3 regions of the Mesorhizobium sp. 113-1-2 genome follow, and region 1 is predicted to be linked to each of the others. Evidence: predicted binding sites of a transcription regulator. Region 1 holds the regulator's gene; each other region holds the start of a gene.
What was found. Region 1 encodes PhoB, which activates phosphate uptake and scavenging genes when phosphate is short. Its sites were predicted from a motif close to TGTCATNNANCTGTCAT; they were not measured.
Positions count from the first base shown of each region.

Region 2: a site for PhoB is predicted at 5,759-5,775, ahead of JN279_RS18660 (esterase-like activity of phytase family protein). Genes of this name have one in related genera too.
Region 3: a site for PhoB is predicted at 8,817-8,833, ahead of phnF (phosphonate metabolism transcriptional regulator PhnF). Genes of this name have one in related genera too.

Region 1 is NZ_AP023242.1:1,597,285-1,607,904, forward strand. It holds gene JN279_RS07700 (PAS domain-containing protein) at 1-1,883, shown strand, start outside; gene pstS (phosphate ABC transporter substrate-binding protein PstS) at 2,417-3,472, shown strand; gene pstC (phosphate ABC transporter permease subunit PstC) at 3,541-4,524, shown strand; gene pstA (phosphate ABC transporter permease PstA) at 4,528-5,379, shown strand; gene pstB (phosphate ABC transporter ATP-binding protein PstB) at 5,376-6,179, shown strand; gene phoU (phosphate signaling complex protein PhoU) at 6,205-6,912, shown strand; gene phoB (phosphate regulon transcriptional regulator PhoB) at 6,932-7,621, shown strand; gene JN279_RS07735 (ROK family protein) at 7,634-8,884, opposite strand; gene xylF (D-xylose ABC transporter substrate-binding protein) at 9,148-10,188, shown strand; gene JN279_RS07745 (sugar ABC transporter permease) at 10,334-10,620, shown strand, end outside.
Region 2 is NZ_AP023242.1:3,857,073-3,867,692, forward strand. It holds gene JN279_RS18640 (TMEM175 family protein) at 1-248, opposite strand, end outside; gene JN279_RS18645 (MFS transporter) at 402-1,610, shown strand; gene JN279_RS18650 (MATE family efflux transporter) at 1,654-3,126, opposite strand; gene JN279_RS18655 (L,D-transpeptidase) at 3,313-4,107, shown strand; gene JN279_RS18660 (esterase-like activity of phytase family protein) at 4,178-5,647, opposite strand; gene JN279_RS18665 (GcvT family protein) at 5,953-8,364, shown strand; gene JN279_RS18670 (trimethylamine methyltransferase family protein) at 8,377-9,930, shown strand; gene JN279_RS18675 (bestrophin-like domain) at 10,026-10,620, shown strand, end outside.
Region 3 is NZ_AP023242.1:2,078,475-2,089,094, forward strand. It holds gene phnD (phosphonate ABC transporter substrate-binding protein) at 1-655, opposite strand, end outside; gene phnC (phosphonate ABC transporter ATP-binding protein) at 758-1,615, opposite strand; gene JN279_RS09990 (DUF1868 domain-containing protein) at 1,850-2,560, opposite strand; gene JN279_RS09995 (DapH/DapD/GlmU-related protein) at 2,648-3,265, opposite strand; gene phnL (phosphonate C-P lyase system protein PhnL) at 3,262-3,969, opposite strand; gene phnK (phosphonate C-P lyase system protein PhnK) at 4,178-4,954, opposite strand; gene JN279_RS10010 (alpha-D-ribose 1-methylphosphonate 5-phosphate C-P-lyase PhnJ) at 4,951-5,850, opposite strand; gene JN279_RS10015 (hypothetical protein) at 5,916-6,116, shown strand; gene fosX (FosX/FosE/FosI family fosfomycin resistance hydrolase) at 6,119-6,538, opposite strand; gene JN279_RS10025 (carbon-phosphorus lyase complex subunit PhnI) at 6,535-7,647, opposite strand; gene phnH (phosphonate C-P lyase system protein PhnH) at 7,650-8,261, opposite strand; gene phnG (phosphonate C-P lyase system protein PhnG) at 8,261-8,722, opposite strand; gene phnF (phosphonate metabolism transcriptional regulator PhnF) at 8,858-9,607, shown strand; gene JN279_RS10045 (zinc-binding alcohol dehydrogenase family protein) at 9,623-10,620, opposite strand, start outside.

The DNA.
Region 1 (10,620 bases):
TGGCCGGCGACCTGGCGGTGCTGCGCACCGGCGACACCCAGGAGATCGAGGAGACGGTGCGGCTTGCCGACGGCAGCGTCAGGCATCAGTTCGCGCGCAAGGGCGCGATGATCGCGTCGGACGGTTCGCTCTACCTGATCGGATCGACCACCGACATCACCGAGCTGAAGATGCGCGAGGCGGAACTCAGCGAGGCGCGCCAGCGCGCCGTGCTCGCCGACCGCGCCAAGTCGGAATTCCTCGCCAATATGAGCCATGAGATCCGCACGCCGATGAACGGTGTGCTGGGCATGGCGGAACTTCTGGCCAAATCCAATCTCGATACGAAGCAGAAGACGTTCACCGACATCATCGTCAAGTCGGGCAACGCACTCCTGACAATCATCAACGACATCCTGGATTTCTCCAAGATCGATGCCGGCCAGATGGTGCTCGATCCGGCGCCCTTCAACCTTGCCGAGGCGATCGAGGATGTGGCGACGCTGGTGTCGACGCGGGCCAAGGAAAAGGACCTCGAACTCATCGTGCGCGTCGAGCCGAGGCTCGAAAGCCTGTTCATCGGCGATGTCGGGCGCATAAGGCAGATCGTCACCAACCTGCTCGGCAATGCGGTGAAATTCACCGATGAAGGCCATGTGCTGGTCGACGTGACCGGCGAGCGGGTGCCGACCGGAACCAGGCTGACGATCTCGGTCACCGACACCGGTATCGGCATCCCCGAGGAAAAACTGAAACTGGTGTTTGAAAAATTCAGTCAGGTTGATACCTCCTCGACACGGCGGCACGAGGGCACCGGGCTGGGCCTTGCCATCACCTCACGGCTGGTCGAATTGATGGGCGGCGAGATCGGCGTCGAGAGCGCCGAGGGCAAGGGCTCGACCTTCTGGTTCACCGTGACGCTGCCCAGGGCGGGACAGCAGAACGGGCAGCGCATCATGCCGGTGGACGTGACGGGCTCACGCGTGCTGATCGTCGACGACAATGCCGTCAACCGGGCCATCCTGACTGAGCAGATGACCTCGTGGACGTTCGATTCCTGTGCGGCCGAAAGCGGCGCCGAGGGTCTCAAGGTGCTGATCGCGGCTGCCGCCTATGGCGTGCCCGTCGATTGCGTCGTTCTCGACTACCAGATGCCCGAGATGAGCGGCGCCGAAATGGCGCGCATCGTGCGCAACACCGAAGGCCTTGCCGACACGCCGATCATCATGTTGACCTCGGTCGACCAATCGCTCGCCAACACCAGCTACCGCGATCTCGGCATCGACGCCCAGCTGATCAAGCCGGCGCGCTCCTCCGTGCTTCTGGAGACGCTGGTGGCGACCATACAGCGCCATCGCCACACCACGGACGGTCCGGTCCAGCAGCTTGCGACCGAGAGGCTCGATGCTCCCCAGCGGCCGCCGGCGGCGCTGTCTGAGCAACGCGCGCAATTGCAGCCGCCGCCGGTTCGCCCGAGGCTGCCTGCCTCCGGCGGTGGCGGGCACAGGCTGGATATACTCGTGGCCGAGGACAATGAGGTGAACCAGATGGTCTTCACCCAGATCCTCGGCGAGACCGGGTATGGTTTCGAGATAGTCGGCAATGGTCGCAAGGCGCTCGACGCCTTCGGCAAGCTCAATCCGTGCATGATCCTGATGGACGTTTCGATGCCGGAGATGAGCGGGCTCGAGGCGACGGCCGCGATCCGCCAACTGGAGCAGGAAACCGGCACGCATGTGCCGATTGTCGGCGTCACCGCGCATGCGCTCAAGGGCGATCGCGAACGCTGCCTGGAGGCGGGCATGGACGATTATCTGCCCAAGCCGATCAGCCCCAGGGCCTTGCTGGAGAAAGTCGAGCGCTGGCTCGGCGCCGGCCGCCAGGTCCAGCGCAACGCGGGATAGCACCCGCGTCGCCCGGTCCCAAGGATCGGAAGAGGCAAGCCGAGGGAATCAATCGCCGATTTGCTGCTACCCCTGCGTGCAATGCCTATGGTGCGATCGCACCATACCAAAGGCGGCGCCGAGCCGGAACAATAGCAAAATCGAATTCCGCCCTTGCAGTTACGGGCGGGAGCAGCGACCGCCGGCAAGAGACAGCGTCAACCTACCCCAACGGACCTGTTTTTGGCGATGGCCCGGCCACGACACGCTCTGGCCTTGAGCAACGCGCTCCCGTCCGGATTTTCTTCACCTGGGAAAGCCCCGCCGAATCCGGCGGCGGCTGCAGCCGGCGGATGGCTCAAGCCCCTGATTCCCGCGGCAAACTCGGATCGGGCCGCAACCGCCCGACGCCGCCTCCTTTTCGAGTGCCGGCGACGCGTTACCGGGCTGACATGAAACTGTCATGCGACTGTAATAATCCAAGTCTATTGGCCTCAGCGGGCGCTGGTTAGGAATGGCGCCGAGAGACCATCTTCCGAACAGGAGCAGGCCACATGAGACATTTCATCCGCTCAGCGGTCGTTGCGATTGCAATGGCTACAGCGTCTACCTTCACCCTTTCCGCAGCAATGGCAGCTGACCTTTCCGGCGCCGGCTCGACCTTCATCTATCCGGTGTTCGCCAAGTGGGCCGACACCTACAAGAAGGATACCGGCATCGGCCTCAACTACCAGTCGATCGGCTCCGGCGGCGGCATCAAGCAGGTCATCGCCAAGACCGTGACCTTCGGCGCCACCGACAAGCCGATGTCCGACGCCGATCTGGAAAAGAACGGCCTCGTGCAGTTCCCGATGGTGATGGGCGGCATCGTGCCGATCGTCAACCTCACCGGCGTCAAGCCGGGCGAACTCGTTCTCGACGGCAAGACCCTCGCCCAGATCTATCTCGGCGCCATCACCACCTGGGACGATGCCGCGATCAAGGCGCTGAACCCCAGCCTCACCCTGCCGTCGACCGCGATCGCCGTCGTGCATCGCTCGGACGGCTCGGGCACCACCTTCAACTTCACCAACTATCTGGTGAAGCTCTCGCCGGACTGGAAGGACAAGGTCGGTTCGGACAGCGCCGTCGAATGGCCGACGGGCGTCGGCGCCAAGGGCAGCGAAGGCGTTGCCAACACCGTCAAGCAGACCGACGGCGGTATCGGTTACGTCGAATACGCCTATGCCAAGCAGAACAACCTGTCCTACTCCAAGATGCTGAATGCAGCCGGCAAGGTCGTCGAGCCGTCGCTCGAATCTTTCGGCGCTGCCGCTTCGAATGCCGACTTCAAGACTGCCAAGAACTTCAACGTCATCATCACCAACGAGCCTGGCGACACCACCTGGCCGATCGCTGCCTCCACCTGGGTTCTGATCCACAAGGCTCCGGATGATGCCGCTGCCACCGGCGAAGCGCTGAAGTTCTTTGCCTGGGCCTACAAGGACGGCAAGGAAACCGCCAAGGCGCTCGACTACGTCTCGATCCCCGACAGCGTCGTCGACCTGATCAAGGCTTCGTGGAAGGCCGACATCCAGGCCGACGGCAAGCCCGTCTACGCCGGCGAGTAATATCCTCCGAAGGAGCGCCGCGCCCGCGGCGCTCCTTTTCCCATCAACTTGAAAGAGCCGAGCTTGACATGAGCGCTGTCCAGGAAGCCTTGCCAGCCGTTAGAGGTTCGCGCGACGCCACCGTTCGACGGTTCGCGCTGACCGATTCGATCTTCCACGGAATGACCCGCGCCGCAGCCATATTGGTTCTGGTCCTGCTCGGTGGTGTTGCGATCTCGCTGGTAGCCGGTTCCTGGCAAGCTCTGTCGACCTTCGGCTTCTCTTTCCTGACCAGCGAAAGCTGGAATCCGGTGACCGAGAAGTTCGGCGCGCTGGCGCCGATCTACGGCACCATCATCACCTCGGCCATCGCCATCCTGATCGCCGTGCCGCTCGGCATCGGCATCGCCATCTTCCTCACCGAGCTTTGCCCGCGCCCGCTGCGGCGCCCGATCGGCATGGCGGTTGAATTGCTGGCCGGCATCCCTTCGATCATCTACGGTATCTGGGGCCTGTTCGTGCTGGCGCCGTTCCTGCAGACGACGGTGCAGCCTTTCATCATCAGCGTCTTCCACGGCATTCCGGGCCTCAACAGCCTGTTCGCCGGCCCTCCTTACGGTATCGGCCTGCTGACCTCGGCGATGATCCTGGCCATCATGATCCTGCCTTTCATCACCTCGATCACCAAGGACGTCTTCGATACGGTGCCGTCGGTGCTCAAGGAATCGGCCTATGGCATCGGCTGCACGACCTGGGAAGTCACGCGCCGGGTCGTCATTCCCTACACGCGCATCGGCATCATGGGCGGCGTCATGCTCGCGCTCGGCCGTGCGCTCGGCGAAACCATGGCGGTGACCTTCGTCATCGGCAACGCGCACCGCATCTCGACATCGCTGTTTGCGCCGGCAACGACGATCTCGGCGACCATCGCCAACGAATTCACCGAAGCGGTCGGCGATCTCTACACCTCCTCGCTGGTGGCGCTCGGCCTGATCCTGTTCGTCATCACCTTCCTGATCCTTGCCATCGCCCGCTACATGCTGATGCGCATTGACGCCCGCACCGGAGCCTGACCGATGTCGACAGCCGCATCGCTTCACCTGAGCCGCAAGCGCAAGAATGGCGTGATGATGACGCTGTGCGTCGTCGCCGCCGGCATCGGCCTTGCCTGGCTGGCGCTGATCCTCGGCGCCCTGCTCTACAAGGGCCTCGCCGGCGTGTCCCTCTCGGTCTTCACGGAAATGACGCCACCGCCCGGCGATGCCGGCGGCCTGCTCAACGCCATCTATGGCAGCATCGTGATGACCATCATCGGCATCATCGTCGGCACGCCGATCGGTGTGCTGGCCGGCACCTATATGGCGGAATATGGCCGCTTCTCGAAGCTCACCACCGTGGTTCGCTTCATCAACGACATCCTTTTGTCGGCGCCGTCGATTATCATCGGCCTGTTCGTCTATGAGCTGATGGTGCGGCCAATGGGGCATTTCTCGGCGATCGCCGGTGCCGTAGCACTTGCCATCCTGGTCATCCCGGTCGTGGTGCGCACCACAGAGGACATGCTCAATCTGGTGCCCAACGCCCTGCGCGAAGCCGGCACCGCGATCGGCGCACCGCGCTGGGTGGTCATCCGCTCGGTTGCCTACCGCGCGGCACTTTCCGGCATCGTCACCGGCATATTGCTGGCGATCGCGCGCATCTCCGGCGAGACCGCACCGCTTCTTTTCACGGCGCTGAACAATCAGTTCTGGTCGAGCAATCTCAACGCGCCGATGGCCAGCCTGCCTGTCACCATCTTCCAGTTCGCTCTCAGCCCTTACGAGGAATGGCAGCAGCTGGCCTGGACCGGTGCACTCATCATCACACTGACGGTTCTCGCGCTCAGCATCTTTGCGCGCAGCCTGACCGGACGCAGAGAGGACAAATGAGCCAGATGTTGTCTCCAGACATGACGATCGCCGCCGAGGCGGTGGCCAAGGCCAAGATCGAGGTCAAGAACCTCAACTTCTACTATGGCCAGTCGAAGGCCCTGAAGGATATCACGCTGTCGCTGCCCGAGCGCAGCGTCACCGCCTTCATCGGCCCTTCGGGCTGCGGAAAGTCGACGCTGCTGCGCGTCTTCAACCGCATCTATGAGCTCTATCCCAAGCAGACCGCCGAGGGCCAGGTGCTGCTCGACGGCCAGAACGTTCTCGACCGCTCGCAGGACCTCAATCTGCTGCGCACCAAGATCGGCATGGTGTTCCAGAAGCCGACGCCGTTCCCGATGTCGATCTACGAGAACATCGCTTTCGGCGTCAGGCTCTATGAGAAGATCAGCAAGGCCGAGATGGACGGCCGTGTCGAGCAGGCGCTGAAGCGCGCGGCACTGTGGACCGAGGTCAAGGACAAGCTCAACGCCAGCGGCCTCAGCCTGTCGGGCGGCCAGCAGCAACGGCTGTGCATCGCCCGCACCGTGGCGGTGAAGCCGGAAGTCATCCTGCTCGACGAGCCGGCCTCGGCGCTCGACCCGCTCTCGACCGCCAAGATCGAGGAGCTGATCGACGAGTTGCAAGCCGACTACACGATCGTCATCGTCACCCACAACATGCAGCAGGCGGCGCGCGTGTCGAAGCAGACCGCCTTCATGTATCTGGGCGAACTGGTCGAGTTCGACAAAACCGAGAAGATCTTCACGTCGCCTCGCGAGAAGCGCACGCAAGACTACATCACCGGCCGCTTCGGCTGATCGCACGCATACGAGGACCAGGATCATGGCCGAACACACAGTCGCAGCCTTCGACGAGGATCTCGGACAGATCAGCAGGCTGATCAGCGACATGGGCGACCTCGCCGGCTCGATGGTCGGCGGCGCCACCAAGGCACTGCTGAATTCCGACAATGCGCTGGCCCAGCGCGTGGTCTCCGACGACGCGATCATGGACGCGCGCCAGCGCGAACTCGACGACCGTGCCATCACGCTGATCGCCAAGCGCCAACCGATGGCCGACGATCTGCGTCATGTCGTCGGCTCGATCCGCATGGCCGGCGACCTCGAACGCATCGGCGACCTTGCCAAGAACATCGCCAAGCGCGTCGGCACCGTCGGCCTCAGCGCCACACCGCGCGACCTGTCGCATTCCATCGACGCCATGGCGCAGCTGGTGCTGATCCAGGTGCAGGGCGTGATCGAGGAGTATGCGGCGCGCGATGCCGCCGCACTGGCGAAGTTGCGCGCCGACGACGAACGTATCGACGTCAAATACACCTCCGTCTTCCGTGAACTGCTGACCTATATGATGGAGGACCCGCGCAACATCACGGCCTGCACGCATCTGTTGTTCTGCGCCAAGAATCTCGAACGCATCGGTGACCACGTGACCAACATCGCCGAGAATGCGTACTATGTCCTGACCGGCACGCAGCTGCCCGCCAATCGTCCAAAACAGGACGAGACGGCGATGTCAGCGCCGGCGGCCTGAGCGCAGGGGTAACCAGTCGATGATCGCGCCACGCATCATGGTGGTGGAGGATGAGGAGCCGCTTGGGGTGCTGCTCCGCTACAATCTGGAATCCGAAGGCTACCAGGTCGAGGTGGTGCCGCGCGGCGACGAAGCCGAAATCCGGCTGCAGGAGAACGTGCCCGACCTTCTGGTGCTCGACTGGATGGTGCCTGCGGTGTCCGGCATTGAACTCTGCCGGCGCCTGCGAATGCGGCCCGAGACCGAGCGGCTGCCGATCATCATGCTGACCGCGCGGGGCGAAGAAAGCGACCGTGTACGTGGACTTTCCACCGGCGCCGACGACTATCTGGTCAAGCCGTTTTCGACGCCGGAATTCATGGCAAGAGTCAAGGCGCTGCTGCGCCGCGCCAAGCCGGAAGTGCTGTCCAGCGTGCTCAAGGTCGGCGACATCGTGCTCGACCGCGAATCGCACCGGGTCTATCGCAAGAAGAGCGAGATACGGCTTGGGCCGACCGAGTTCCGCCTGCTCGAATTCATGATGCGCCATCCCGGCCGCGTGTTCTCGCGCAGCCAGCTGCTCGACAATGTCTGGGGCGAGACGATCTACATCGACGAGCGCACCGTCGACGTGCATGTCGGCCGCCTGCGCAAGGCGGTCAACAATGGCCGCATGCCGGACGTTATCCGCACCATTCGCGGGGCGGGCTACGCGATCCGCGAGGATTGAGCGTAACCTGATTCAGGCTACGTTTTTCTTTACGGCAAGGCCTGATTTCGCCTGCACGCCCGGCGCGAAAATCTCCTGGTCGACGAAGGTCAGCGCGCGCATGGCGCAACCTTCGCGGATTAGCGGCAGTTCGTTCGGTTCGGTGTCGAAGGAAATCGATTTCGAGTGCTGGCCGCCGGCGGTCTGCGCGATCGCCTCGCGCAATGCCGGCTCGATCAGGTCGAAGGCGGCGGCGCTGACGCCGACCATGGCGACGGGCGCGGGATCGATCAGCGCGAACAGGCTGCCGAGGCCATAGCCCAATGCCTCGCCGGCCTTGCGATAGGCTTCTCGCTCAGGCCCGTCTCTTTCCCGTGCGGTGGCGGCGAGTGCCCGCATCTGTGCGTCGCTGACGTCGGCGACCGGCTCGGTGTCCTCGCCAAGCTGCCTGGCGTTGCGCCAGATGGCGTAGTTGCCGGCATAGGCCTCGACGCAGCCGCGGCGTCCGCAGCGGCAGAGCGCGCCGCCGGGCCGATGGATCATGTGACCGAACTCGCCGCCCGAGGAATGGGTGCCGGTGAACAGCTCGCCCTTCAGCACCAGGCCCATGCCGATGCCGTGCGAAAGCAGGATGGCGATGAAGTCGTCGCGATAGCGCTCGGGATCGCGCCAGCGCAGCGCCACCGCCATCATGTTGCAGTCGTTTTCCATGGTGGCGGGGATGCCGAACTCGGCCTCGAGTATGTCGGCGAAGGCGATGTTGGTCTGCGGCGTGATCGGCGACCACAGCATCGCCCGGGCCTCGGTGTCGGTGATGCCCTGGATCGCCAGCGCGATGCGGGCGACGCTGCGCACGTCGATATCGGGATCCTCGAGGCGCCGCCGCACGATGGCGACGCATTCGCCGATCAGCGCTTCGCGCGACATGGTCAGCGTGTCCAGCCGGCGCTGTTCCTCCGAGACCACCTGGCCGGCATAGTCGATGACGGCGACGGACAGGAAATTCAGCGACAGCACCACGGTCATGACGGCCGCGGCCTCCGGGTTGAGGCCGAGGCCGACCTGCGGCCTGCCGCGCTTCAGCGAGCCGGCCTCGCTCGGCTTGCCTTCGGCCAGGATGCCTTCACCGATCAGATCGGAGGAAATCGCCGATATGGTCGAATGGCTGAGGCCGGTGGTCGCGGCGATCTCGGTGCGCGAGGGCCGGCCGGCCCGGCGCACGGCCGCAATCACCATGGCGCGGTTGCGCCGGCGCAGATCGTCGTGACGGATTCCGACCGACATGTTTTCCCACATCCTCCCCGGTCGCCGCGGTTCCTCGAACGCCGCATGCGACACGGTCAAATACTGGCAGAAGCGGCCCGTCCTGTCATTTATTTATTCCGAGGCTCGAAAAAAATTCGCGGGGACATCAAAATCCATCAGAATCGTTGTTGACAGCGTTCCGGTGTTGGATCAGTGTTTTTTCGAGGCTCGAAAAAATAGGGCCTCTGTGCCGGCCTTAGGGCCAGTTTGGTCGCGCCATACGCGGCGCAGGGAGGAATATCATGAAGAGATTCACAGCCGCCATCCTGGCGGGTGTCGCCATGTCGCTGACGCTTGCGTCGGTCGCGCAGGCGAAGGACAAGGTCATCGGCGTTTCGTGGTCCAACTTCCAGGAAGAGCGCTGGAAGACTGACGAGGCCGCGATGAAGAAGGCGATAGAGGCCGCCGGCGACAAGTACATTTCCGCCGACGCACAGTCCAATCCCGGCAAGCAGCTTACCGATGTCGAGAGCCTCATCTCGCAGGGCGCCAATTCGTTGATCATCCTGGCGCAGGACGCCTCGGCCATCGGCCCGGCCGTGCAGAAGGCGTTGGACGAAGGCATTCCGGTCGTCGGCTATGACCGCCTGATCGAGAATAAGGACGTCTTCTACCTGACCTTCGACAACAAGGAAGTCGGCCGCTTGCAGGCTGCTGCGGTGTTCAAGGCCAAGCCGGAAGGCAATTATGTCTTCATCAAGGGCTCGGGCGCCGATCCGAACGCCGATTTCCTGTTCTCGGGCTCGATGGAAGTGCTCAAGGCGGCCATCGACAGCGGCAAGATCAAGAATGTCGGTGAGGCCTATACGGACGGCTGGCTGCCCGCCAACGCCCAGAAGAACATGGAACAGTTCCTGACCGCCAACGACAACAAGGTCGACGCGGTCGTCGCGGCCAATGACGGTACCGCCGGCGGCGTCGTCGCAGCGTTGACGGCGCAAGGTCTCGCCGGCACCGTGCCGGTGTCGGGCCAGGACGGCGACCATGCCGCGCTGAACCGCATCGCGCTCGGCACCCAGACCGTGTCGGTGTGGAAGGACGCGCGCGAACTCGGCAAGAACGCCGCCGAGATCGCTTCGCAGCTGGCCGACGGCAAGAAGATGACCGACATCGCCGGTGTCAAGGACTTCACGACGCCTGGCGGCAACACCGTCAAGTCGCTGTTCCTGACCCCGGTCGCCATCACCAAGGACAATCTCAACGTCGTCATCGACGCCGGCTGGATCAAGAAGGACGAAGTCTGCGCGGGCGTCGCCGCCGGCAGCGTCGCGGCCTGCAACTAAACGGCGCAATACTGTTCGATATCGACGCCGCGGCCCATAAGCCGCGGCGTTTCTCAAGGGGCTTCCCGCTTCAAATGACTGCGGAAAGCAAATAGCATCCATGTTCCGGCATCCGCGCCAGACGGTAAACCGGTGGGAGGATAGCATGACCGACACGACCTCTAATCAACCGGTCGGCAGCACGGCGGCGGACAAGGCGCGTGCATCCGAACTCAGCGCCGTTGGACGGTTCCTCAAGGCTACAGAACTCGACACGCGCATGCTTGGCATGGTCGGTGCGCTGCTGGTCATCTGGGTCGGCATCCACATCCTGTCGGGTGGGCTTTTCCTGACGCCGCGCAATCTGTGGAACCTGTCGGTGCAGACTTCTTCGGTCGCGATCATGGCGACCGGCATGGTGCTGGTCATCGTCATGCGCAACATCGACCTCTC
Region 2 (10,620 bases), 2.3 Mb from region 1:
AACAACAGGTGCAGGTTCGCCCAAAGGACCCGGCCGTCGACGCGCTGCACGGTGTGGAACATGTTGTGCAGATTGTTCCAGTAGATGCCGACATTGATGAAGGACAGTACGTAGCACAGGAAGACCGGCCATTGCGGCAGCAGCGCCGAAAAGTCCTCGCCCTCAGGCACCTTCAGGTCCAGCACCATGATGGTGATGATGATGGCCACCACGCCATCGGTGAATGCCTCGACCCTGCCTTTACCCATGGATTCTCCCCTTACCAATCCGGTCGAAGGTAAGAGAGGATTTCGCCCAGCGCCATGGGCGAACTTCAAACTTGTCAGGAGTGAATTCAGGCGAGGAACGCACGCCCTGCAAAGGCGTTGGTGATGAGATCTCCCGACAATCAAGATGTCGAAATGACCGCTCACAGCATCGTCCTGACACGTAACAATGAATTTGGCGGCGCTGCGGCAAGGGCGGTCGTTGCTGCCATGATCGCCGTCCTGTTTGCCGGCAGCACGGCATTGACCCCGCTCTACATCATCTACAAGCAGGCGTTCGGTTTCTCCCAGATCACGCTGACCTTGATCTACGCCGTGTATGTGATCGGCAATCTTGCGGCGCTTTTAATCTTCGGCGGCTTGTCGGATGTAATCGGCCGCCGGCCGGCTGCCTTGGCGGCGATGGGCGTGGCGGTCGTCAGTACGTTGCTTTTCCTGTTCGCCGAAAATGTTGCGTGGCTCGACGCCGCACGGATCCTGATGGGCCTGGCGATCGGTGTCGGTACGGGAACCGGCACGGCATGGCTGACCGAACTGATCGCGACCAGCGACAAATCGCGTGCTGCCACGATTGCCACCAGCACCAATTTCCTAGGTCTCGGACTTGGCGCGCTGGGAGCGGGCCTGCTGGCCGAATATGCGCCATGGCCGCTCAGGCTGACCTTCGTTGTCAATCTGGCTGTGCTTGTCCTTGTCGCCCTATTGATCCTGCGCACGCGCGAGACCGTTTCACGACCAGGGAAACTGGCTGATATTTCGATGCGGCCCAAGCTTTCTGTGCCTGGCAACCTTCGAGCCCGCTTCGTGGCGCCTGCGGTGACCGGCTTCGGAGCCATGGCACTGGTCGGTTTTTATGCAGCACTTGCGCCGAGCATCCTGGCCCAGCAGCTCAAGGTGACCAACCATGCCGCAGCTGGCGCGGTGTTCTTCGAACTGACAATCGTGGCCGCCGTGACCATTTTGGCGACGACGCGGCTCTCGAGCCGTGTCACCATGTTTACGGCGTTGGTCTTGATCATCCCCACCGTTGGATTGATTGTAGCGGCACAATTCTTCGGCTCTATGGCCATCATGATCATCGCCACGGCCTGCTGCGGCGTGGCGTCGGCGCTTGGCTATCGCGGCGGTTTGCAAGTGGTCAACCAGATTGCGCCTGCCGACAGGCGCGCCGAAGTGGTGTCGGCCTTTTTCATCTGCTGCTTTTGCGGCAACGCGCTGCCGGTCATCGGTATCGGCATTCTATCGAATTGGACCACCGCGACGACGGCTAGCCTGGCCTTTGCCTGCATGATCACGGTCTTTTCCCTGGTGGCTCTCGCTTTCGGCGCGAAGCATGCGCGATAGATCGCCGACAGTTCGGCGTCGCCAGCGTCAATGAAGTGAACTTTCAACCGTTCGGCGTTTCAGGCGCCATGTTGGCGCGCCCACGTGGCACGCCGAGCCCGGTGTCCGGCGGCTCGCCGGCGGCCGGCCTGTTCTCGATCATGTGCAAGCTGCGCCAGCCGCCGAAACGATAATAGGCCGCTGCCAGCACCAGCGAGGTGATCGAGCCGGCCGGGAAACTCCACCACAACGCTTCCTCGCCGATCACGCCACGCATGAAATAGGCAAAGCCGGTGCGCACGATGAGCACCGAGATCACCAGGATGATCAGCGGCGGCATCACAGCACCGGTGGCGCGCACGGTGGCGAACAGTACGATGGTGATGCCGAACAGGATGAACGACCACGACGCGACCGTGTTGATGTGGGCGGCGACGTCGATCGCCGCGCTGTCGCTGCTCAGGAACAGGCTGAGGATCGAACGGTCGAAGAGCCATAGCAGCGCGACCAGGGAACCGGTCAGGATGAGGTTGAAGCCGACGCCGGAAGCGGCGACGCGACCGATCCGGTCCCAGCGGCCGGCGCCGACATTCTGCGCCGCCATCGAGGAGACCGCCGCACCGATCGCCAGCGCCGGCATCTGGATGTAGGTCCACAGCTGCGCGGCGATGCCGTAGGCGGCGGCGACCTGCGAACCGTAGGAATTGACGATGCCCATCACCGTCAGGGCAGCGGCGGAGACGACGATCATCTGCAACCCCATCGGCACGCCCTTGAAGACGATGATGCGCAGCAGCGTTGGGTCGGGCCGCAGCAGAGCGAGATTGGCGCCGGCGAGCCGCAACGGATGCTTGCGCGCGTAGAGCACGATCAGGATGGCGATGACGCTCACCGTCTGGCCGATCAGCGTCGCGGTGGCGGAACCGGCGATGCCAAGTTCGGGGAAGGGGCCGATGCCGCGGATCAGCAGCGGGTTGAGCACGATGTCGAGGACGACCGCCAGCGCCATGAAGAGGAAGGGCGTGCGGGAATCGCCCGCACCGCGCAGCACGGTCATGACGAAGGACAGAAGGTTCATCATCGGCACGGCGACGAAGATGATGCGCAGATAGGAACGCGCCAGCGGCAAGGCGTCTGGCGGCGTGCCAAGCGTGTTGAGGATGGCGTCGACCCAGATCCAGCCGCAGACGGCGAAGATCACCGAGATGAGGAAGAAGAAGGTGGCGCTGGTGCCGACGATGCGGCGCGCCTCGGGCAGGTCACGGGCGCCGACCGACTGCGCCACCAGGATGGTCGCCGCCATGCCGATGCCGAACACGGTGCCCAGGATCAGGAACAGGACGAGGTTGGCATTGGAGGTGGCGGTCAGCGCCGATTCACCGAGAAAGCGACCAACCCAGACGGCATTGATCGACCCATTGAGCGACTGCAACACGTTGGAGCCGAGCACCGGCAAGGCAAACAGCAGCAGCGTGCGCGGGATCGGGCCGCTGGTCAGGTCGCCGGTGCGCCGGCGCGTGGGCATTTTTTCGCTCATGGCTGAAGGCTTATCTGAGTCCGCGACGATTGCCGATTCAAGGAGGCAGGCCGACGCGGCGTCGGATAATTCCGCCTGGCGTGTGTTGATCTAATCATGTTCTCAAAGCCCCCGGAATGGGATATTGGTCCTTGGGGGCGTGGGGCCCGCATTCTTTGTCATATCCTATGAATTGCTGGGGGATTCATGTCCGATAGTCCGTTGTTTTCCGAGCGCCTGAACCGGCGCGCGTTTCTCGGTGCATCCGCCTTGGGCGCAGCCTCCGTGGCGCTTTCAGCGTGCACCACGACGGAGGTGGTGACGCCGCCGCCGCCGGTGGCAGCGCCGCCGCCCGATACGGCGTTCGGCGATACCGCAACCATGTACGCGGCGCGCACGGATGAGGGCTACCAACTGCCGGCAATCCCGGTGGCCAAGCTCGATCCGAAGTTCGTGCGCCAGATCGTGGCCGACCCGACCGGAGAAAAGCCCGGCACCATCGTCGTCGATGTCTCCGAACATTTCCTCTATCTGGTGCGCGACGGCGGCAAGGCCATCCGCTACGGCGTCAGCTTAGGGAAGGCCGGTTTCGGCTGGACCGGCAGCGCCGTGGTCCAGGCGCGGAAGAAGTGGCCGGTGTGGACGCCGCCGCCGGAAATGATCCAGCGCCGGCCGGAACTGGCGAAATTCAAGGACGGCATGCCGCCCGGCCCGCAGAGCCCGCTCGGCGCCCGTGCGCTCTATCTGTTCCGCGACGGCAAGGACACGATGTACCGGCTGCACGGCACGCCGGAGTGGGATTCCATCGGCAAGAACGCATCGTCGGGCTGCGTGCGCTTCATGAACCAGGACATCATCGACCTCTACAGCCGCGTCAACGGTCCCGCACCGGTCTTCGTGCGTCCCAATTTGTCGGCTGCCGGCAAGATCATGGCGGTGGCGAGCAGGACGGCCGAGCCGATCGATGCGGGCGTGCCGAAGGACGCGGAGTTCTTGAAATAGGCGTCCTCACGGGCGGCCGTTTGAGGTCGTTGAGGCGGACGCGCCGGGCGCGCCCGCCTTTTGTATGCGACTACTTCTTGGCAAGGCCGGGAAGCGTGACCTGATAGACCAGGAACATGGTGTCGACATTGGCGCCGTCATCGGCCTTGTAGGGCGCGCCGACCTGGAAGCCGTCCTGGGCAAGGAAGTCGTTGTCGTTGGCGACGAACAGGAAATAGTCGTCGGGCAGCTTCGGATCGAGCACGCTCGCCAGCGACATCGCCTCCCATTTCTCGGACAGGTTGTTGTGGTCGTTCGGCGCGCCATTGTGCAGACCGAAGCGATTGAGCTGCGCATTGTCGTTGATGTCGATGAACGGCGTCAGCTTGGCCGGCGTCACCGAGGGATCGAGCACGCCCTTGGGGGCAACCGGCTTGTCGGCGGCGTCGAAGCTGCCGCCGGCAATATCGGTCGCGGCCGAAACGTCGACGACGAAGATCTGGCGCAGAAGCGAGGTGTCGCCCTTCACCCCCTGGCCGTTGCCGCTGTCGCGCGCCAGCATCAGGAAGGACGTGTCCGACAGTGCCACGATCTCGCTTTGCGCGGCGATCTTGGTCTTGCCCTTGGCGTCCTTGAACACCGGCAGCGGCACGACATATTCATGCGCCAGCTTGAGATGGGCAAGGTCGGAGGCGTCATAGACCAGCGCCCTGGTGTTCTGCCGGGTCGAACCGGAATCGCCGCCATCCTGCCTTGCCGCCGACTGCAGCACGGCGATCAGGAACTTGCCGTCCGGCGTCATCGCCATGCCTTCCAGGCCCTGGTTGTTCTGGCGGCCGGTATCGGGATCCTTCGGGTCGGGCTCGGCAGCACCAGGGCCGGGATTGTCCGAGGAGAAATTCGGCTTGCCCTTGCGCATCGGCACCAGCGCCGCCGGCGGCTGGGTCGCTGACAGCAGTCGGCCTTGCGCCGAGAAGCGGTAGATGTTGGGGCCATATTCGTCGGAGATGAACATCGAGCCGTCGGGCAACCGCACGATCGCCTCGTTGTCGAGGGCGAGCTTGCCATTGGTGGCGACGGGCAGCATCGGCATGTCGCCGGCCGCGGCGCGCACATCCGACAGCGGATCGAGGCCGGTGGCGTCAGCGCCCTTGTCGTCGGTCAGCAGCATTGTGTCGGCCAGTGTCGCCTTGACTTCAGTCTGCTCCTGGCCAGCGGCGCCTGGTGCCGCCGGGGTGAACTCTATGCCGATCGTGTTGAGGCGTGGCCTGTAGTCGGTGGTGCCGGCGACATTGTAGCCGCGATCCGGCAGCAGCCAGAGCGATCCCTTGTAGGTGCCCGCATCATGCGTCCAACTGGCGGTGTCGATCGCCATGCCGGAGCCCGAGCCGAACGTCTCGCCGAACTTGTCGCGCTGTGCGGCCGGGATGCGGCCGACGCCGACCAGGCCTTTGTTGACGAGGCCGCCGACGGTCGCGGTGCTGTCGGCGAGCGCCGGCGTCAAGGCGGTGAACAGGGCTAACGCGACGCCGAGCGAGGCGGTTCGGTGCAGGTGTTTCATGGACAATCCTCTTTCTGACAAGCGTGCCGGAGCGGCCGAAGAACGAAAAAAGCTGAAAGAGGCGGTACATCGATGATGCCGCGCGCCCCCAAAGCGGTCTACGGCGCGAACATGATGCTTGCGTGACAGCGTGGCATGCCTGCTCACCGGCCTGTTTCGCGCGCCGACAAAAACGAGCGCCCACACCAACGAATTGATCCCCTCGCAAGGGTGTTGGTTTGGCCAGGCGAGGTGTGTTTTGCACCACTAGACACTTATGTCCAGTGCGTATATGGTGCCGCTTCTGACAGACCGGGAGGGAAGCCTTGAAGCCGCATTATCGCGCAGTGGTTATCGGGGGTGGGGTGGTCGGCGCCTCGGTGCTCTACCATTTGACGCGGTTCGGCTGGTCTGACGTGGCGCTGATCGAGCGCGCCGAACTGACCGCCGGTTCGACCTGGCATGCGGCGGCCGGATTTCATGCGCTCAATGCGGATCCCAACGTCGCGGCGCTGCAGGATTACACCATCAACCTCTATCGCGAGATCGAGGCCGAGTCCGGCCAGGATATCGGCCTGCACATGACCGGTGGCGTCAACATCGCCAGCGATCCCCAGCGCTGGGAGTGGCTGAAATCGGCCTGGGCAGTGTTCCAGTCGGTTGGCATCGAAACCGCCCGGCTGGTGACGCCTGACGAAATCAAGGAAATCTGCCCGATCGTCGACGTCACAGGCGTGCTCGGCGGCCTCCACGATTCCAACGAGGGCCATCTCGATCCCTACGGCACCACGCATGCTTATGCCGGCGCTGCGAAGAAGCGCGGCGCCGACATCATCCTGCGCAACCGCGTCGTCGAACTGAAAGCGCGTGCCGACGGCAGCTGGGATGTCGTCACCGAACAGGGCACCATCGTGGCCGAGCATGTCGTCAATGCCGGCGGCTTGTGGGCAAAGCAGCTCGGCCGCATGGCCGGCGTCGACCTGCCGGTGACGCCGATGGAGCACCATTATTTCGTCACCGAGGACATTCCGGAGATCGCCGCACTCGACCGTGAGATCGGCATCGCCGTCGACCTCGACGGCTTCTCCTACCTGCGCCAGGAGCGTAAGGGCGTGCTGCTCGGCGTCTACGAGCAGAACCCCAAGCACTGGAACATGGACGGCGCGCCATGGGACTATGGCATCGAGCTGATCCCGGAAGACATCGACCGCATCAGCCCGGAACTCGCCAAGGCGCATGAGCGCTTCCCTTGCCTCGCCACGGCCGGCATCCGCAAATGGGTCAACGGCGCCTTCACCTTTACCCCCGACGGCAACCCGATCGTCGGGCCGGTGCGTGGCCTGAAAAATTACTGGGTCGCCTGCGGCGTCATGGCCGGCTTCAGCCAGGGCGGCGGCGTCGGAAAATCGCTGGCTGAATGGATGATTTACGGCGAGCCGCAGGCCGACATTTTCGGCATGGACATTGCCCGCTACGGCGCCTTCGCCGCCAACCGCGAATATCTCAAGCAGACGACGCGGCAATTCTACGCGCGCCGTTTCGTCATGACCTTTCCCAATGAGCGGCTGCCCGCGGGCAGGCCTTTGAAACGCCCCGGCGCCTATGGCGGCATGAGTGCGGCCGGCTGCGAATGGACGGCATCGTGGGGGCTGGAAATCCCGGCCTATTTCGCGCCGATGGGTTTTCGCGAGAACACCACGCTCAAGCGTTCCAACGCCTTCGACATCGTCGGCGACGAGGCGTTGCAGGTGCGGCGGGCCGCCGGCCTCGTCGATATCTCGGCCTATTCGCGCTATGCGGTGTCCGGTCCAGGCGCTCAGGCATGGCTCGACCGGCTGCTTGCCTGCAGGCTGCCGAAGGCGGGGCAGGCGCGGCTGGCGCCGATGCTCGGGCCGGACGGGCGGCTGAAGGGCGACCTCACCGTGATCAACTGGGGTGGCGGCGACACTTGGCTGATGGGTTCCTACTATCTCCGGGAATTCCACATGCGCTGGTTCGAGAGCCAAGCAGGAGAGGGCGTCACCGTCACTGACATTTCCGACGCGATGAGCGGCTTCCTGCTGACCGGGCCGAATGCGCGCAAAATCCTGGAGCGCACGACGCATCAGGACGTCTCCAGCGCGGCACTGCCGTTCATGGCTTGCGGCGCGTTCGACATCGGCATGGTGCCAGCGCGGGTCGCCCGTCTGTCCATCGCTGGCGAGCTCGGCTTCGAGATCAGTTGCCCGGTAACCATGCATGCCACGTTGCGTGACTCGCTGCTCGCCGCCGGCAGGGATCTCGGCCTGGCCGAGATCGGCTACCACGCGCTCAACGCGCTCCGGCTGGAGAAAAGCTTCGGCATCTGGTCGCGCGAATTCACACAGGGCTACACGCCGGGCCAGACCGGCCTCGACCGGTTCATCGCCTTCGACAAGGGCGATTTCGTCGGCCGCGAGGCGGCGCTGAAGGAGCGCAATGCCGGTGCGGCGCGGCGGATCGTGACGCTTGAGATCGACGCCGTCGATGCCGACGCCAGCGGCTTCGAGCCGGTCTGGCACGACGGCCGGCGCGTCGGCTTCGTCACTTCGGGCGGCTTTGGCTACACGATCGGCAAGAGCGTCGCGCTGGCGTTGGTCGACGACGATTTTGCCGAGGAGGGGACAGCGCTTTCGGTGCACATTGTCGGCGTCGAGCGGCCGGCACGGATCATCGCGGCCTCGCCCTACGATCCCTCGGGCAAGGCGATGCGGCAATGAGGAGGATTTTCGATGGTCGATGACGCGGCACGAGACAGCAGGCGCGAACGCCGGCGCGGACGCACGGGCGAGGCCGGCAGCGAGAGCAGCCGCCGGCCCAATTACCGGTCGCTGAAGAACCCGTTCCTGCCGCAGCCGATCTTTTCGGACGATCAGGTGGCAGCGATCCACGACACGGCGCTGCGCGTGCTGGAAGAGCTCGGCATCAAGGTGCTGCTGCCGCAGGCTCGAGAATATTTCGCCAGCGCCGGCGCACTGGTCGACCCGGACACCGACATGGTGCGCATCGGCCGCGACATGGTGGTGGCGGCGTTGGCCTCGGCGCCGAAGTCGATCCATGCGCAAGCCGGTGACCGTTCCCGCGACCTGATGCTGGAACTCGGGTCGATGACTTTCCTCGCCGGATGCGGCGCGCCGAACGTCACCGATCTCGAACGCGGCCGCAGGCCCGGCACGCTGGCCGATTTCGAGGATCTGCTGCGGCTGGTGCAGCATTTCGACGTGCTGCACATGCTTGGCCCCTGCATCGAACCGCAGGATGTCGACAACCGCTTTCGCCACTATGCCGTCAACCGCGCGCAGCTGACGCTGTCCGACAAGTTTCCGTTCATCTTCGCGCGCGGCACGCCGCAGGTCGAGGACGGTTTCGAGATGATCCGGCTGGCGCGCGGCCTGTCGCAGGACGAATTCCTGGCAAACGCGCATTGCTACACGGTCATCAACACCAACTCGCCGCGCCAGCTCGACATACCGATGGCGCAAGGCATCATCGATTTCGCGCGGGCTGGCCAGGTCTCCGTCATCACGCCGTTCTGCCTGGCGGGCGCGATGGCGCCGATCACGGTGGCCGGCGCGCTGGCGCTGCAGCATGCCGAGGCGCTGGCGGGGCTGACGCTGGCACAGATCGTGCGGCCCGGCGCGCCGGTCGTCTACGGCTCCTTCTCCTCCAATGTCGACATGAAATCCGGGGCGCCGGCCTTCGGCACGCCGGAGCATGTCAAGGCGACGCTGGGCGCCGGCCAGCTGGCGCGCTTCACAGGACTGCCCTGGCGGTCCGGCGGCGGCAGCGCGGCCAACATCTCGGACGCGCAGGCCGCACACGAAACGCAGTTCGCACTGTGGGGCTCGGTGCTGGCCGGGGCGACGATGTGCATCCATGCTGCCGGCTGGCTGGAAGGCGGCTTGAGCGTCTCCTTCGAGAAGCTGATCACCGATATCGAAGCGCTGCAGACGGTCGCTGAACTCTGTGCGGCGACGCCCGGCGACGACGATTCCATCGGCTTCGAGGCGATCGCTGAAGTGCAGCCGGGCGGCCATTTCTTCTCGGCCGGCCACACGATGGCGCGTTATCGTACGGCTTTCTATGAACCGCTGGTCGCCGATTGGTCGAACTTCGGCAACTGGACGCAAAGCGGATCGAAGACGGCGAGCGAACGCGCCACCAGCATCTGGCGGCGCGCGGTTGCCGATTTCGAGCCGCCCGCCTCGGCTGCCGCGACCGCCGGCGCGCTCGACGAATTCATCACGCGGCGAACGGAAGAGGGCGGCGCGGCACCTGTGTCGTGAGACAGGGGCGGGGAACGCCTGACGCCGTCGCAACTTTCGCTGTGTGACCGGTGCCCTGCCATTGGCAATTGGCGCGTCCCGTGCAGAGATGAGCGATGCTCGAAGCTTTCATCGCAATGGTGATCTTCCTGTGCCTGGCGGCGTCGGCGTTCGCCAGCATGGCGATTTGGCCGAGATTGCCGGCCAGGCACCGTGATGACGACACGAACACGGTGGTTCGGCTCGCCGCCAATCTGTTCGGGGTGATGACCTCGCTGATACTCGGCCTGATGATCAACTCGGCCAAGAACACCTTTGAATCGATCGATCACAATGTGCACGCCTATGCGACGGAGCTGATCCTGCTCGACAGGACCTTGCGCCAGTATGGCCCGGAGACCGACGCGGTGCGCCAGCCGTTGGTCGCCTATGTGCAGCGGGTGGTGGACACCTCGTCACAAAACAGCGAAACGACTATCGCCGCTAACCAGCTGTCCGAACGTCTGCTGACAGAGATCGGCTCACGGCTGAATGCGCTGACGCCGTCCGACGCTGTACATGGTTCCCTCCTGCAGGATGGACGCCAGCGCCTGCAGAAAGTGCTCGAAATGCGCTGGGTGCTGATCGAGCAATCGGAGGGCGCTATCCCTTGGCCCCTGATCGCCATGCTGGTTGCGTGGCTGGCACTAATCTTCGCCAGTTTCGGCTTCA
Region 3 (10,620 bases), 480 kb from region 1:
TGGCGACTTCCTTGTGGAAGGTACCCGAAGTGTAGCCGTTTTTGAAGTCGCCGATGCCGGAGGAATCGTCGACCGCGACGTCAACCTTGCCGTCACGCACGGCCAGGACGTTGTTCTCATGACCGCCGTTGAACTGGGTCGAAGCGAAGAAGGTCTCGTTCGAGGCGCCGGTGGTCTTCGGAATCTGGGTCAGCGGGATCAGGTAGCCGGAGGTCGAATCCGGATCGGCGTAGCCGAGCTTCTTGCCCTTGGCCGACTTGATGTCGGTGATGCCCGAGGTCTTCAGAGCCAGGCCGATCGAATAATAGCCGGTCGAGCCGTCGGTCTGCTTGGTGGTGAGGATCGGGGTGACCGCCTTGGGGTCCTTGAGATAGACGCTGGCATAGCCGGAGGCGCCGAGTTCGGCGAAGTCCAGCGTGCCGCCGAGCAGGCCCTGGATGACGCCGTCATAATCGGCGGCGGGGAACAGCGAGACCTTCTCGAAGCCGAATTCGGTCTTCAGATGATCGGCCAGGCACTGGTAGTTGCGCAGCCGGTCGGTCTCGTTTTCACCGCCGAGGATGCCGACGCGGAATTCCTTCAGATCGGCGGCGTGGGCCATGCTGGTCGCCATGGCGAGCACCGAAACGGCGCTGAAAACCATCTTCCTGAACATTTGATGTCTCTCCTGTAAGTTCCGGCCCCGCGCCGGCAGCGTTCTTGATCTTGACAATTGCCCTTGACGCGGGCGGACGATCCGAGCCGCTCTTTCTTGAACTCAGTAACCTGGGAATGCAGGTTCGAGCGGTCCGGCGGATGCAGCGATCTTTTGCTTGAAGGCAACGCTTGTGGAGGTGATGGCCTCCGATATCTCTGCGCCATTGCTGTCGGCGCCGTAGACGAGGCGAACGGCCTCACGAGTGAGCTCTTCGGGCGGGCCGTCGAAGACGACCTTGCCAGCGGCCATACCGATGATGCGGTTGCAATAGGCGCGCGCGGTATCCAGCGTATGCAGATTGGTGACCACGGTGATGCCTTCGCGCAGATTGATGTCCTGCAGCGAATCCATCACCACCTTGGCGTTGAGCGGGTCGAGCGAGGCGATCGGCTCGTCGGCGAGGACCACCTTGGGCTGCTGCATCAGGGCGCGGGCGATGGCGACACGCTGCTGCTGTCCGCCGGACAAGGTGCCGGCGGGCTGAAGTGCGGTGCGGGCGATGTCGAGCCGCTCGAGCGCGGCGACGGCCTCGGCGCATTCGGCGCGCGAGAATATGCCGAGCAGGTTGGACAGGGTCGACCGGTGGTTCAGCTTGCCAAGCAGCACGTTGGTCAGCACGTCGAGGCGCGGCACCAGGTTGAACTGCTGGAAGATCATGGCGCAGTCGCGCTGCCAGCGCCGCAGCGGCGAGCCTCGCAACTGGGAAACTTCGGCGCCGTCAAAAAAAATCGACCCCTGGCTGGGGTCGACAAGACGGTTGATCATGCGAAGAAGGGTCGATTTGCCGGCGCCCGAACGGCCAATGACGCCGACCATCTGACCCTGCGGGATCGAGATGTTGACGTCGCTGACGGCGGTGTTCTTGCCAAATCGTCGGCTGACACCGCGGATTTCGAGCGTGGCAGAGCTTGCTGACATAGGCAGGTTCCAGTCCGGACCTTATTGATCGTCAGGCATTCGCCTAGCGCAGCCACATGAACCTGCCATGTCGCCAGCATGTCAGTTTTGTTACGCTCCACAGGCTTGGCCGCCGAAGCGCGTCGCGCTGAAACGAATTCGTGCGACGCGCTTCAGGTCTTTGTTTTTATGCATGTCGTTCTCCCAAAACCGAGGGTCACTTTCGGGCGACATGCATTGGCGCCTTGCGGACAATCAGCCGAACACCAGCAATTCCTCGAAATGCTTCATGTCGCGGAAAGCGCAGAAGGCGGGCGGCTTGATCTCGATCACCGGCGCCTGCCTTGCGAAAAGCGCCAGGCAATCGTCGAACAGCGCCTCCCACGCCGCTGCCCCGTCATCCGCAAGACGCTGGATCTGATAGGCGAAGGTGATGTGGAAGACGTACGTGTCGTGATCGGGGTGCCGGTAGCCGAAAGGCACCGCCAGCGCATCGCGCCATTGACGCATGATGCGCACATCCTCGTCCGTGGCGCCGGCAACGGTGAGACCGGTCGGCACGACTTCGACCACCTTGATGTTGAACGGGCCGAAGCCTTTGAACCCCTTCAAGCGTTCCAGATAAAGGCGGGTCATGGCGTCGATGCCGGTGTCGAGCGGTACGTCATGCGGCCAGTAGGGCAAGCGGCGGCGATATTCGATAATGCCCTGGAACAGCGTCATGTGCAGGCTGGAGACGGGCGTGAAGGCGAGCCGGTCGGCGTCGGGCATCGCCAGCATCTTCTCGCGCACCGCAAGCACCACGGCCTTGGACGGCGAACCGCCGACGAGATGACTGACGACGGTGTTGCCGGGCTCGGTCAGGAAATTGCCTGAGGTGTCGTAGCGCGTGCCGAGATGTACTGGCGGCATCGGATTGGAGCCGGCAAAGAATCCGGCAAGCGAGGGTCTGACGGTGTCGAGCATGGCGATCTCCTTGGGGGAGATGGCGTCCTGTCCGAGTCCTGTGTCAGAGATGTGAACAGGCTCCCCTGATGACGATGACGTGAGGAACTATCCCTCGTATTTCTCCAGGAATGCCTCGGCCGAAAGCTCGCGAAAATCATCGAGCGAAGCACGCAGCCTGGCGTGGTCCCAGTCCCACCAGGCAAGGGCCTGGTAGCGTTCGGCGGTGCGGCGGTCGAAGCGCTCGCGGATCGGCTTGGCAGGCACGCCGGCGACGATGGTGTAGGGCGCGACATCCTTCGACACAACCGCGCCGGCGCCGACTGCCGCGCCATCGCCGACGGTGACGCCGGGCAGGACGGTCGAGCCGTGGCCGAGCCAGGTGTCGTGACCGATGGTGACGCGCTTGGCGCGGCGCTGGGCGAAGAATTCGCTCTCGTGCTCGGCGTCGTCCCAATAGTCCGAGGCGCGGTAAGTGAAGTGGTGCAGCGTCGGCCGCCAGGTCGGGTGATTGGTGGCATTGAGGCGCACGCTTGCCGCGATGTTGGCAAACTTGCCGATCGTCGCGCACCAGACGGCGCAATCCTGCATCATGTAGGAATAGTCGCCGAGTTCAGATTCCGAAACTCGGCTGCGGTCGGCGATCTCCGTCCAGCGGCCAAGGGTCGAATTGTGCACCTCCGCCGTCGGGTGGACCAACGGCGTTTCCGACAGTTTCCTGGTCATGCCGCGAGTTTTCCCGGAGCGAAGGCGGTGACGTCGATGATGCGGTCGGCCACCGCCTCGCGCACGTCATGGTCGTGGAAGATGCCGAGCAGGGCAACGCCCGCCGCCTTCTTGGCAGCGATGAGTTGGATCACCACGTCGCGGTTGGTGGCGTCGAGCGAGGCGGTCGGCTCGTCGAGCAGCAGGATCGGGTGCTCGGTGATGAAGCCGCGCGCGATGTTGACGCGCTGCTGCTCACCACCGGAGAAGGTTGCTGGCGGCAGAGCCCAGAGTTTTTCCGGCAGGTTAAGCTGCGCAAGCAGGGCGCGTGCCTTGCCTCTGGCGGTCTCGCGCTCCTCGCCGCGCTCGACCAGCGGTTCGGCGACGACGTCGAGCGCCGAGACGCGCGGCACGGTGCGCAGGAACTGGCTGACATAGCCGATCGTTTGCCGGCGAACGGCAAGCACGGTACGCGGGCTGGCATGGGCGAGATCGATCAGTCCATCCTCGTGCCTGACGATGATCTGGCCCTCGTCGACAGCATAGTTGCCGTAGAGCATTTTCAGGATCGAGCTCTTGCCGGCGCCGGACGGGCCGCCGAGCACGGTGCATTCGCCCGCCTTGATCGAGAACGAGACACCGGCGACGACCGGCAGCTTGATGCCGTCGCGCAGATGCATGGTGAAGCTCTTGGCGACGTCGGAAACAACGAGGGGCGTCGGCATCAGAAGGTTCTCCAATTGTCGTTCGTTTGCGGGGCGCCGCCCCCCTCTGCCTTGCCAGGCATCTCCCCCTCAAGGGGGGAGATCAGCAGCGTCTCTGCCTCGCTTTTTCTGCTACGTCGAAGTCTGGCGAAACCGGCAACGACAGCTAATCTCCCCCCTTGAGGGGGAGATGGCCGGCAGGTCAGAGGGGGGTGACTTGGCGCCATCATCAAACCTGAAGAATCGAGGAAACGAGAAGCTGCGTGTAGGGCGCGCGCGGGTCGTCGAGCACGCGGTCGGTGAGGCCGCTTTCGACGACGCGGCCGTCCTTCATCACCATCATGCGCTGGGACAGCAGGCGCGCCACGGCGAGATCGTGTGTGACGACGATGGCCGCGAGGCCGAGATCGGTGACCAGCCCGCGCAACAGGTCGAGCAGGCGCGCCTGCACCGAGACGTCGAGGCCGCCGGTCGGCTCGTCCATGAACACCAGCCGTGGACCGGTGACGAGGTTGCGGGCGATCTGCAGGCGCTGGCGCATGCCACCGGAGAAGGCGCGCGGCTCGTCGTCGATGCGGTCCTGCTCGATCTCGACGCGCGACAGCCAGTCGACGGCCGTGGCGCGGATCTTGCCATAGTTGCGGTCGCCGACCGCCATCAGCCGCTCGCCGACATTGGCCCCGGCCGACACCGTCATGCGCAGGCCGTCGGCCGGGTTCTGGTGGACAAAGCCCCAGTCGGTGCGCATCAGGAAGCGGCGCTCGGCCTCGCTCATGCGGTAGAGCTCGCGGAACTGGCCGTCGCGCATGCGGTAGCTGGCGGTGCCGGAAGACGGCAGGAGCCGCGTCGACAGGCAGTTGAGCAGCGTCGTCTTGCCGGAACCGGATTCGCCAACCACTGCCAGGACTTCGCCCGGCCACAGGTCGAAGGAAACGTTGTCGCAGCCGACGCGCGAGCCGTAGAATTTGGAGAGCGCCGAGACGCGCAGCAGCGGTTCGTCGGTCATTGTGCCGGCTCCATGTTTTCTGGGGCAGAATGATTTTCGGGGGCAAGATGGCCGCGATGGCCATCTGCCCGCCGCTTCTCGCAGTGGTCGGTGTCGGAGCAGACGAACATGTGGCCGCCATGGTCGTCGAGAATGACCTCGTCGAGATAGACATTCTCGGCCGCGCACAGTGCACACGGCTGGTCGAAGGTCTGCACCTCGAACGGATGGTCCTCGAAGTCGAGGCTGACGACATCGGTGAAGGGCGGCACCGCGTAGATACGTTTTTCGCGGCCGGCGCCGAACAGCTGTAGCGCGGGCGAGCGGTGCATCTTGGGATTGTCGAATTTCGGCGTCGGCGAGGGGTCCATCACATAGCGGCCCTCGACCTTGACCGGATAGGCATAGGTGGTGGCGATGCGGCCGTGCTTGGCGATGTCCTCGTAGAGCTTGACATGCATGAGACCGTACTCTTCCAGCGCATGCATCTTGCGCGTCTCGGTCTCGCGCGGTTCGAGGAAGCGCAGCGGCTCGGGGATCGGCACCTGGTAGACCAGCACCTGGCCCGCAGTGAGCGGATGTTCGGGGATGCGGTGGCGGGTCTGGATGATGGTGGCGCTGGCGGTGTCGGTGGTGACAGCGACGTTGGCGACCTTCTTGAAGAAGGCGCGGATGGAGACCGCGTTGGTGGTGTCGTCGGCGCCCTGGTCGATGACCTTCAGCACATCGTCGGGGCCGATGATCGAGGCGGTGACCTGGACGCCGCCAGTGCCCCAGCCATAAGGCATCGGCATTTCGCGCGAGGCGAACGGCACCTGATAGCCGGGGATGGCGATGCCCTTGAGGATCGCCCGGCGGATCATCCGCTTGGTCTGTTCGTCGAGATAAGCAAAGTTGTAGGTGGTGATGTCGGTCATGGCGATCACATCCACATTGTGCTATTGATTTGACGTCCAGGACGCGGAACTAGGGGCGAATTCCGATGACCCAAGACGGTTGGATACATCTCGGAATTCTGCTGGTGGTGTTCGCTGGCGCGGTGCTGTTTTTCCTTCGACGGATGGTTCTGCCAGCACCGAAGGAAGGCGCTACAGGCGAGACCGTTGCCGGCAGCCGTGGCTACAATGGAGGGTATGGCGGCGGCCATTTCCCCGACGGTGGGCATGGCGGCGTAGGCAACTAGGGTCATTCCGCGGCCTCCAATCCCCTGGCGTAGCGCGCCAGCCGCTCATTGAGCGTGCCGGTGTGCAGTTCGAACATGTGGTTGTCGTCATCGTAGAAATAGATCGAGCGACCTTCACCCTCGACACGTGGGCGTGGTGGGCGCATGTCTAGGCCTAGCCTGCCGACGCGTTCGGCGTAGTGGTCGAAATCGGCGTCGTCGATCTTGAAGGCGATGTGGTTGTAGCTGCGCTCCGGCAGCGCCTCGCCTTGCATGATGGCGATCCAGATGTCGCCGATCAGGAAGAATTTTTCGCGCGACAGCGAGAACTGCTCGGCATCGCTGGCATAGACCTCGCGCGCGTCGAAGACGCCCTTGAGGATGGCAGTCATCCGGTCGAGATCCCTGACGATGAAGGTCATGTGGGACAGGCCTTCGATCATTCCGCGCCCTCCCGCTTTTCTTCCACCCTGGTGGGGTTTTCGCGTGCCTCGTATTCGGCGCGCATGCGCCGCACTAGGTCGAGTTCGGCCTGGAAGTCCACATAGTGCGGAAGCTTCAGGTGCTCGACGAAGCCGGTCGCCTGGACATTGTCGGAATGCGAGATGACGAACTCTTCGTCCTGGGCGGCGGCGACAATGTCCTCGCCGAGCTCGGAGGCGCGCAGGGCGCGGTCGCACAGCGCCATGGCCATCGCCTTGCGCTCGCTCTGGCCGAAGACTAGGCCGTAGCCGCGGGTGAATTGCGGCGGCGCCTTGGCCGAACCCTTGAACTGGTTGACCATCTGGCATTCGGTGACGCGGACCTTGCCGAGTGGCGCGGCGAAGGGCAGTTCGGGGACGTCGAGTTCCAGCTCGACCTCGCCGATGCGGATTTCGCCGACGAAGGGGTGGTTGCGGGCATAGCCGCGCTGGGTGGAATAGCCGAGCGCCAGCAGAAAACCCTCGTCGCCGCGCGACAGCGCCTGCAAGCGGATGTCGCGCGCCATCGGGAATTCCAGCGGCTCGCGGGTGATGTCGCCGGGCACATGATCCCCAGGCATCTCGCCATCCGGTTCGATCAGGCCCTCGCGGGCGAGGATCGCCGAGACGCGCGGCATGGCCTGGGCCTCCGTCTCGCGCTGCAAGGGTTCGGCGACATCGGCGCCGGCGGCAAGTTCGGGATCGAGCAGCCGGTGCGTGTAGTCGAAGGTCGGCCCGAGAAGCTGGCCGCCGGGCAGGTCCTTGTAGGTCGCCGAGACGCGCCGTTCGACCAGCATGGCGCCGGTGTCGATCGGCTTGGTGTAGCCGAAGCGCGGCAGCGTGGTGCGATAGGCGCGCACCAGGAAGATCGCCTCGATCATGTCGCCGCGCGCCTGGACGATGGCGAGTGCCGCGAGTTCCCGGTCGTAGAGCGAGCCTTCGCTCATCACCCGGTCGACGCCGAGCGCCAGCTGCTCGACGATCTGGTCGAGGCGCAGCGCCGGCACCGAACGGTCGCCGCGCCGGCGGTCGGCAAGCAGGCTGTGGGCGTTGGCGATTGCGGCTTCGCCGCCTTTTACCGCGACATACATCTTCAAGCCTCCATCGTCTTGATGCGCGTGGTGCGCGGCAGGCAGGCTATGCCTTCCGGCGTAGCGAGGATGATGTCGACGCCGCGTGGAAAGCGCTGGATGTTCTGCTTCCACTGCTCGATGAAGTGACGCGGCATCTGCGCCGGGGCGATCGTGGCGCTGGCTTCGATGCCTGGGCCTTCGAGCAACAGCGGAACGCCGGAGGTCAGATCGCCGACCTGCAGGATCAGGGTGGTCGACCTATCGGGATAATCCTGCGTTCCCTGCGAAAAGCCGTCGAGCGCCATCATCTCGGCAGGCGTGGCGACAAAGGCGAAATGCGCGTCGGCAGGCGTGTTGGCGAGTGGCGCGCCGGTGTGGAAGCCAAGCCATGAGCCGATCGCGGCGGAGGTGTGCAAGGCGGGGTCGAGCCAGAGCGGCGTGTCGTTGTCGCACAGCGCCAATGCCACGGCGCCAGCAGTTCCCGAGAGCGGCGCGGGTGGGCGGGCCAAGGCCGGCAAAGGCTGCACGCTGCCCGGCCGCGCCATCGCGTCCATCACCGCGCGAAACACCGTCTGGGCGTTGAAGACCGGATCGGCGAAGCCGCCCTCGATCGATTGCGCTGCGATATCCATCAGTCTTCTCCGCGAACCATGGTGAAGAAATCCACCTTCGTTGCCGCCGTCTCGGCGCGACGTTTTTCCTGGGCGGTGGCGAGCGCCGACCGCAAAGGCGCGATCAGCCTGGTCTCCACCTCGGCGCGGCGGGCTGGGTCCTGCCAGAGCGCGTCGGCTATTGCCGCCAGCTTCGCCTTCTGCTTGTCGCGGCCAAGCGCGTAGCAATGGCCGACCTGTCCCGACGGCAGCCGGACGGTGGCGCGGGTGACGGTCGCCTCGCCGACATTGAAGGGTGCGCCGCCGCCGCCGATGCGGCCGCGCAGCGTCACCAGCCCGGTCTCGGGACCGCGCAGCAGTTCGGCCTGCGAAGGCAGGCCGGCCTCATTCCAGAGCCGGACGATGTCGTCACCGCTCGATTGCGCCAGCGTCGCCATGGCGGCCTTGCGTTCGGCCTGGTCGCGGGCTTCCTGTCCTCGCATCGGCAGCATTCCTCTTTGTTAAATTCCTCTTTGTTAAATTTGTCTATTGATATAGACAATTATACAAATTATACATACTACGTAGCGCGAGTCCATGACGGGTGGATGACAGGGGATAGAAGGCTGGGGCAAATCATGATCGGGCGACAGGAAGCCGACAGCATCGAGCGGCGCAGCGGCGTCTCGCTATGGCGGCAGATTGCCGATAGGATCCTGCAGGCGATCGCCACCGGCGATTTCGCCGAGAATGCCGCGCTGCCGCCAGAGGTGGTGCTGGCCGAGCGCTATGGCGTCAACCGCCACACGGTGCGCAGCGCCATATCGGCGCTTGTGCAGGAAGGCGTGCTGCGGGCGGAGCAGGGGCGCGGCACCTTCGTCTTGTCGCGCAAGCGGCTATCCTATCCGATCGGCGCGCGCACGCGGTTTTCGACAGGCCTGCAAGGGCAGACCTCGGAACGGCACATCGTGCTGCTTGCCTCATCGGTCGAGCCGGCCAGCCCGCGCGTCGCCGAGGGCCTCGGATTAACCAGGGGGACCGAGGTGATCAGGCTGGAGACACGCGGCGAAGCCGATGGACGGGCTGTGTCGCGCGCTGCCGCTTGGTTCGAGGCCAGGCGCTTTGCCGGCATCGACAAGGCGATGGCCGAGACCGGCTCGATCACCGCGTCGCTGGCCCGCTTCGGCATCGACGACTATCTCAGGCAATCGACCGTGCTGTCGGCGCGCCATGCCGATGCGGCCGATCTTGCCGACCTCGACCTGCAGCCAGGTGCCATCGTGCTGGTGACGGTGGCGGTCAACGTCACGCCGGACGGCCAGCCGATCCAGTTTTCCGACTCGCGCTTTCCGGCGGAGCGGGTGGAGCTGAGGCTGTCGGCGCTGTAGGGGGGCGGCGGCCGGCTACCCCACCTCGATCACAGCCTTGATCAGGCCGGACTTTTCGTGCGCCCAGCGCGCGAGATCGCTCGGCGTGCCGGCCAGCGTTGTGCGGTGGGTGACGAGCTTGGCCATGGGCACGGCGCCGTTGCGGATCGAGGCGGCGACGTGGTCGAAATCGGCCTTGAGCGCATTGCGGCTGCCGACCAGCGTCATTTCACGCTTGTGGAATTCCGGGTCGGAAAAGGTAATGTCGTCCTTGACGACGCTGACCAGCACCAGCGTCCCGCCATGCGCGACATGGGCGAAGGCCGATTGCACCGACTGGGTGTTGCCGGTGGCGTCGAAGACCACGTCGAAGCCTTCGCCTGATGTCGCCTCCCTGACCAGGTCGGGCACCGCTCCGCGCGAGCCGTCGAGCACACTGAAACCAAGTTCGTTTTCGGCGAAGGCAAGGCGTTCACTGCTCATGTCGAGCAGCGTCACGTCGAGGCCGGCAATGCGGGCGAAGATGGCGTTGCCGAGCCCGATCGGGCCGGCGCCGATGACCAGCGCACGGGCGCCTGGATCGGCGCGCGAGCGCCGCACGGCATGCGCGCCGATGGCCAGGAATTCGACGGCGGCGGCGTCGGCCAGCGACAGGCCATTGGCCGGATAGAGATTTTGCGCCGGGACAAGGATATGTTCGCACATGGCGCCGTCGCGATGGACGCCGAGTACCTCGATCTTGACGCAGCAATTCGGTTTGCCGTGCCGACAGGCGATGCATTTGCCGCAGGAGAGATAGGGGTTGATGACGACCGGTTCGCCAATGGCAAGATCGACACCGTCACCGGTCTCGACGATCGTTCCCGACACTTCATGGCCCATGATGCGGGGGTAGGCGAGAAACGGGTGCTTGCCCTCGAAAATGTGGTAGTCGGTGCCGCAGATGCCGACATGGCTGACCGCGACCAGCGCCCAGCCGGCTGATGGCGAACCGGGTGCGGGGCGGTCTTCCAGGACAAGGTCGCCGGGCGAGC